Magnetospirillum sp. XM-1: one gene and its partner. The protein of the gene in region 1 interacts with the protein of each later gene in a pairwise test. Links are inferred from orthologs where the notes say so. Each region holds a gene or a part of one and is shown on either strand. Other genes may lie near its edges.

Evidence for each region.
Region 2: the proteins of XM1_RS19140 (region 1) and mrdA interact in binary tests that used the Escherichia coli proteins (3 or more experiments, as listed by UniProt). The link is inferred for Magnetospirillum sp. XM-1 from one-to-one orthologs.

What each region holds. Positions count from the first base shown.
Region 1 is NZ_LN997848.1:4,127,360-4,130,842, reverse strand. What follows is about bases 307-3,475. They hold XM1_RS19140 (penicillin-binding protein 1A), read left to right. Parts: upstream 307-688; coding sequence 689-3,262; downstream 3,263-3,475. Other genes in these bases: XM1_RS19135 (hypothetical protein), read left to right, coding at 3,422-3,475; XM1_RS19145 (hypothetical protein), read left to right, coding at 307-552. In the rest of the region: XM1_RS19150 (N-acetylmuramoyl-L-alanine amidase), read left to right, coding at 1-215; more of XM1_RS19145, read left to right, coding at 220-306; more of XM1_RS19135, read left to right, coding at 3,476-3,483. UniProt on the Escherichia coli protein: Cell wall formation. Synthesis of cross-linked peptidoglycan from the lipid intermediates.
Region 2 is NZ_LN997848.1:4,426,294-4,429,514, forward strand. Bases 312-3,218 are described here. They hold mrdA (penicillin-binding protein 2), read left to right. Parts: upstream 312-776; coding sequence 777-2,660; downstream 2,661-3,218. Other genes in these bases: mreD (rod shape-determining protein MreD), read left to right, coding at 312-774; rodA (rod shape-determining protein RodA), read left to right, coding at 2,661-3,218. In the rest of the region: rod shape-determining protein MreC, read left to right, coding at 1-143; more of mreD, read left to right, coding at 259-311; more of rodA, read left to right, coding at 3,219-3,221. UniProt on the Escherichia coli protein: Catalyzes cross-linking of the peptidoglycan cell wall. Responsible for the determination of the rod shape of the cell. Is probably required for lateral peptidoglycan synthesis and maintenance of the correct diameter during lateral and centripetal growth.

The DNA of each region.
Region 1 (3,483 bases):
AAATGGATCTCTTGGGCAATACCCACCGTTTCGCCGGCTTCGCCGTGCTGAAGGCTCCCGACGTGCCGGCGGTGCTGGTGGAGATGGGCTACCTCTCCAACGAGGCGGAGGAAAGGATGCTGCGCCAGCCGCAGTACCGCGCCCGCCTGGCCAAGTCCGTCGCCAAGGCGGTGGAACGCTTCTTCCCGCCCAACCTCAAGGCGAAGCGGCCTTAAAGCCGTGGCCTTCCGCCTGCTCCCGCTGCTGCTGCTGGCCGTGGTCATGGCGTTTCCCGTCCATGCCGAGCCCAAGCCGTCCGTGCCCTGCCTGACCTGCGCCCGGCCGGTGCCGGCGTGCTGGATGGTGGTCTACCGCTGGACCGACTACAACCTGCGTTCGGGGCCCGGCAACCACATGGTCGTCACCAGCGGCGCGCCGCCCACGCGGCCCGAACTGGCCCAGGCCTCCGAGGACATCCTGCGCGGCATGCCCAAGGGAATGAAGGCCGCCCTGGTCGGCACCAGCCGCATCGACTGCCCCGCCCCCATCAAGGCGGCCTCGCGCAGGCCGTGAAGGCCGCCATGCCCATATGCCTCCCCTGCTCATATGACAGTGGACAGCCGCCTCCATCGCCTGCATCTTCCCCGCACTTGACGCCGGAGGCCGCGAGGCGGTACCACCGGGCCTGACCCTTGAGGCGCCCAATCCCATGTTCCGCTTCCTGCTTGGACTGTTCAGCCTGTTGATCCTGCTGGCCATCGTCGGCGCGGCGGGAACGCTGTTCGTCTTCTGGCATTACGGCCGGGGATTGCCCGACTACCACCAGCTGGCCCATTACGAGCCGCCCATCACCACCCGCGTCTATGGCGGCGACGGCCGCCTGGTGGCGGAATACGCGGTGGAAAAGCGGGTCTTCGTGCCGCTGCCGGTGATTCCCCAGCTGGTGAAGGACGCCTTCCTGTCGGCCGAGGACAAGAATTTCTATTCCCATGCAGGCATCGATCCGGTGGGCATCGCGCGCGCCATCGTCGTCAACCTGAAGAACCGGGGCAAGGGTGCCGACCGGCGGCCGGTGGGCGCCTCGACCATCACCCAGCAGGTGGCCAAGAACTTCCTGCTGACCAACGAGGTGTCCATCGAGCGCAAGGTCAAGGAAGCCATCCTGGCGCTGCGCATCGAGCGGACCTTCACCAAGGATCACATCCTCGAGCTCTACCTCAACGAGATCTATCTGGGCAGCGGCGCCTATGGCGTGGCGGCGGCCGCGCTCAATTATTTCGACAAGGGCCTGGACGAGCTGAACGTGGCCGAGGCCGCCTACCTCGCCGCCCTGCCCAAGGCGCCCAACAACTACAACCCCCATCGCCATCCCCAGGCCGCCAAGGAGCGCCGGGACTGGGTGATCGGGCGTCTGTTCGAGGACGGCAAGATCACCCAGACCGAGTACCAGACCTTCGTGGCCATGCCGCTGGAGGTCCGCACCCGCAAGGAGATGCAGGCCACCCAGGGCGGCGATTACTTCGCCGAGGACATCCGCCGCGAACTGCAGGCCAAGTACGGCGAATCGGCGTTGTGGAAGGGTGGCCTGGTGGTGCGCGCCTCCATGGACGCAAGGCTGCAGGCGGTGGGCTCCAAGGTGCTGCGCCAGGGACTGGCTTCCTATGACCGCCGCCACGGCTGGCGCGGTCCCGTCACCCGCATTCCCGCCGCCGCCGGCTGGGGGCCGCTGCTGGCCGCCGTGCCCAAGCCCGGCGGCGCCGACGAGGCGTGGCAGACCGCCGTTGTCCTGGCGCTCAACGATCACGAGGCGACCCTGGGGCTGGTGGGCGGCAAGGTGGGCCGGGTGCCTTTCACCGAAATGAAATGGGCGCGCCCCGCTTTGGAAAAGTCCACCATGGGCCCGTTCCCCCGCAAGCCCGCCGACGTGGTCGCGCTGGGCGACGTCATCCTAGTGGAGCCGGTGGCCAAGGGCGACGATGGCAAGCCCTATCCCGCCAATTCCTTCAGCCTGCGCCAGATTCCCAAGGTCGAGGGCGCGCTGGTGGCCATCGACCCCCATACGGGACGCGTCATGGCCATGGTGGGCGGCTGGTCCTACGGCAAGAGCCAGTTCAACCGCGCCTCCCAGGCGCTGCGCCAGCCGGGCTCGGCCTTCAAGCCCTTCATCTACCTGGCGGCGCTGGAAAGCGGCTACACGCCGTCCTCGCTGGTGCTTGACGCCCCCATCGCCCTGCCCCAGGGGCCGGGCCTGCCCCTGTGGCGGCCCAAGAACTACAACGACGACTATCTGGGGCCCACCACCCTGCGCGTCGGCCTCGAGAAGTCGCGCAACCTGATGACCGTGCGTCTGGCCCAGGCCATCGGCATGGACAAGGTGGCCGATTACTCGGGCCGCTTCGGCATCTACGACAACCTGCCGCGCCAGCTGTCCATGGCGCTGGGCGCCGGCGAGACCACGCCGTTGAAGCTGACGGCGGCCTACGCCATGCTGGTCAACGGCGGCAAGCGCGTGCGTCCCACCCTGATCGACCGCATCCAGGACCGCAACGGCAAGACCATCTTCAGCCACGACCTCAGGTTCTGCGACGGCTGCTCGGCGGGCCGCTTCACCGGCCAGGACATGCCGGTGCTGCCCGACATCCGCGAACAGATGGTCGACCCCGTCTCGGCCTACCAGATGGTCAGCATCATGGAGGGCGTGGTCCAGCGCGGCACCGGCACCTCCATCAAGGCGGTGGGCAAGCCCCTGGCCGGCAAGACCGGCACCTCCAACGATTCCAACGACGTGTGGTTCGTCGGCTTCTCGCCCGACCTGGCGGTGGGCGTGTTCGTCGGCTTCGACGATCCCGCCACCCTGGGCCACAAGGAGACCGGCGGCTCCATCGCCGCTCCCATCTTCCGCGACTTCATGATGGAGGCGCTGAAGGACAAGCCGCCGACGCCGTTCCGCGTTCCGCCCGGCGTGCGTCTGGTGCGCGTCAACGCCTCCACCGGCAAGCCGGCCATGCCCGGCGACGCCAAGGCCATCTACGAGGCGTTCAAGGGCTCGGACCGCATGCCCGGCGACGAGGAGGACGTTCTCGAAGGCTCGGGCGGCGTCGATGCCGGCTTCAGCTTCGCGCCCTTCCTGGGGGCGGAGGAGGGCGGAACCTCGGCCGGAAATGTCCAGTTGATCCCGCCGGCCGGTGTTCAGTCCCCGGCCGCCGATGGCGGGGTTCCCGCCGCGCCGCCGGTTCAGGCCCCGGCGGCCGGTCCCGCACCCTCGGCGGGCGGGCTGTACTGAGGCTTTTTCACGGGTCGGCAGACACCCCCTACCTAAGGCAATCCGGCAAAGAGGCTGGATTGCCCTTCGTAGGGATATCCATATATTTTTCAGGGAGGATAAAGGCTCGTAGATAACGAGGGGGGCGTGACAGTTGGAAGCTGCGCATCTTTCCAGGCCATGATCGGCAAGATTTGGCCCGTATTGGCTGCGGCGCTCCTGCTGCTTGTCCTCCATCTTTT
Region 2 (3,221 bases), 300 kb from region 1 along the record:
CCGACGGCATCGTCCGGGTCGAACCCTTCGTCCAGCGCCATCGCCTGGAATTCGTCTCGGTGGTGGATTTCGGCCTGGGCGGCATCCTGCCGTTCGAGCGCCCCCCGCCGCCCGAACGCCGCCGCCGGGGGAAAGAGGAGTGACACCGGCCATCGCCTTATCTGATCCATTTATCCAGCGCCCATTGGCGCGGATGCGCCCGCCCGGCGAGGGCAGGTATAGCAAAATGCCCGCCGTTCCTTATCAGGGACGGCGGGCATGAAGCCCTCGGTCTGGGTGAAGATGGACACCTGGGTCCGTCACTCGGTCCCCTTCGGCATCACCGTGTTCCTGCTCCTTCTCACCGCCATTCCCACCCACATCCCCGGCTTTTCCGGCATCGCCCCCATGCTGCCGCTGATGGGGGTCTATTACTGGGCCATCTACCGGCCCGACCTGCTGCCCGCCTGGCTGGCCTTCGTCATCGGCCTGCTCTACGACATCGTCGCCGGCACGCCGCTGGGCGTGAACGCCCTGGTGCTGCTGCTGGTCCAGGGGACGGCGGCGTCGCAGCGCAAGTTCTTCCTGGGCAAGTCCTTCGCCGTCACGTGGTGGGCTTTCAGCCTGCTGACCGCGGGCGCCATCGGCATGGCCTGGCTGCTGCTGTCCTTCGTCAAGGGAAGGCCCTTAGACATCACCCCGGTGGTGTTCGAGTACCTGATGACGCTGGCTCTGTTCCCGCTGCTGACCTGGACGCTGGCCCGGACGCAGCTGGCCTTCCTGCGCGACGTGTAGCCATGTACCACGACAACGACCGCTCCAAGCTGTTCTCGCGCCGGGCCATGATGCTGGCGGGCGGCAAGGCGACCCTGATCGGGGCGCTCGCGGCGCGCATGTACTACCTGCAGGTCATGGAGGCGGACAAATACGCCGTCCAGGCCGAGGACAACCGCATCAGCACCCGCCTGCTGGCCCCGCCGCGCGGCCTGATCCTCGACCGCAACGGCATCGCCATGGCGGTCAACCAGCACAATTACCGCGTCATGGTGGTGGCCGAGCAGACGCCGTCGCTGGACTACACCCTGGATGCGCTGTCCAAGATCATCGCCATCGGCGACGGTGACCGCGCCCGCATCCACAAGGAGGTGCGCCGGCGCCGCAGCTTCGTGCCCTTGAGCGTGCGCGAGAACCTGACCTGGGAGGAAGTGGCGCGCGTCGAGGTCAACGCCGCCGACCTGCCGGGCGTGGTGATCGACGTGGGCCAAAGCCGCTACTACCCGCTGGAATCGCTCGGCGCCCATATCCTGGGCTACGTCTCGGCGGTGTCCGAGAACGAGCTGACCGGCGACCCGCTGGAGGAACTGCCGGGCTTTCGCATCGGCAAGGGCGGCGTGGAGCGCATCTACGACATGGCGCTGCGGGGCCGGCACGGCACCTCGACGCTGGAGGTCAACTCGGTGGGCCGCGTCATCCGCGAGCTGGAAAGGAAGGAGGGCGAGCCCGGCATCGACCTCAACCTGACGCTGGACATGAAGCTGCAGGAATACGCCGCCCAGCGCTTAGGCGAAGAGAGCGCCGCCGTGGTGGTGATGGACATCCATAACGGCGACGTGCTGGTCATGGCGTCCACGCCGTCCTTCGACCCCAATTCCTTCAATCGCGGCCTGTCCAACGAGGAATGGAAGGACCTGTCCACCAATCCCCGCTCGCCGCTGACCAACAAGGCCATCGGCGGCACCTTCGCGCCGGGCTCCACCTTCAAGATGCTGACCGCCCTGGCCGCGCTGGAAGCCCGCGACATCACGCCCGAGATGCGGGTGTTCTGCTCGGGCCACACCCAGCTGGGCAGCATCAAGTTCCACTGCTGGAAGAAGGAAGGCCACGGGGCGCAGGACCTGGTCAACGGCATCAAGAATTCCTGCGACGTCTACTTCTATGAAGTGGCGCGCCGCGTCGGCTATGAAAAGATCGCCGAAATGGCCAAGAAGTTCGGCCTGGGCGCCCCCACCGGCATCGACCTGCCCGGCGAGAAATCGGGCATCATCCCCAACAAGGCCTGGAAGAAGGCGGCGCTGAAGCAACCCTGGCACCCCGGCGAAACCCTGATCAACGCCATCGGCCAGGGCTACGTCACCGCCACCGCCATGCAGCTGGCCACCATGACGGCGCGCATCGCCAATGGCGGCTTCGCCGTGGTGCCCCATGTGGCCCGCGACCAGATCAGCGAAAAGACGGCCAAAAGCCGCACGGCCCCCTCCTGGCCCAGCCTCGACGTCTCGCGCCAGTCCCTGGCCTGGGTGAGGAAGGGCATGTTCGCCGTGTCCAACGAGCCCGGCGGCACCGCCTACAAGGCCCGCATCAGCCAGGAAGGCATGTGGCTGTCGGGCAAGACCGGATCGGCCCAGGTGCGCCGCATCACCATGCGCGAGCGCGAGACCGGCGTGAAGAAGAACGACCAGCTGCCGTGGAAGGAGCGCGACCACGCCCTGTTCGTGGCCTATGCCCCGGAAGAGAACCCGCGCTATTCCATCGCCGTCATCGTCGAGCATGGCGGCGGCGGTTCAGCTGTGGCCGCCCCCATCGCCCGCGACATCATGATCGAGGTGCAAAAGCGCGACATGGCCCGCGTCGCCACCGACACGGGAGGCGATTCCATCGCCCCCGACCTGAGGAGGTTTTAGATGCTGAGGCCGCTGCCGCGCACGCCGTCGCGCCTCAACCGCGCCGAAATGTCCATGCGCGACAAGATCTGGCAGATCAACTGGTCGCTGATCGCCGTGCTGACCGCCATCGCCTCGGTGGGGTTCGCCACCCTGTATTCCGCCGCTCAAGGGTCCATGGACCCCTGGGCCACCAAGCAGATGGTCCGCTTCGCGGTCGGCATCGGCCTGATGATCTCGGTGGCGATGATCGACCTGCGCTTCTGGATGCGCCACGCCTACACCTTCTACGCCATCGCCTTCGTGCTGCTGGTGCTGGTGGAGCTGAAGGGCACCATCGGCATGGGAGCGCAGCGCTGGATCGACCTGGGCTTCATCCAGCTGCAGCCCTCGGAAATCATGAAGATCGCCCTGATCCTGTCGCTGGCCCGCTATTTCCACGGCGCCGGCCAGCAGGAGATCGGCCGCCCCCTGTTCCTCATCCCGCCGCTGATCATGGTGTTCGCGCCGGCCATCTTAGTGCTGAAGCAGCCGGACCTGGGCACCGCCATGATGCTGGTGATGAGTTCCGGCGCCCTGTTC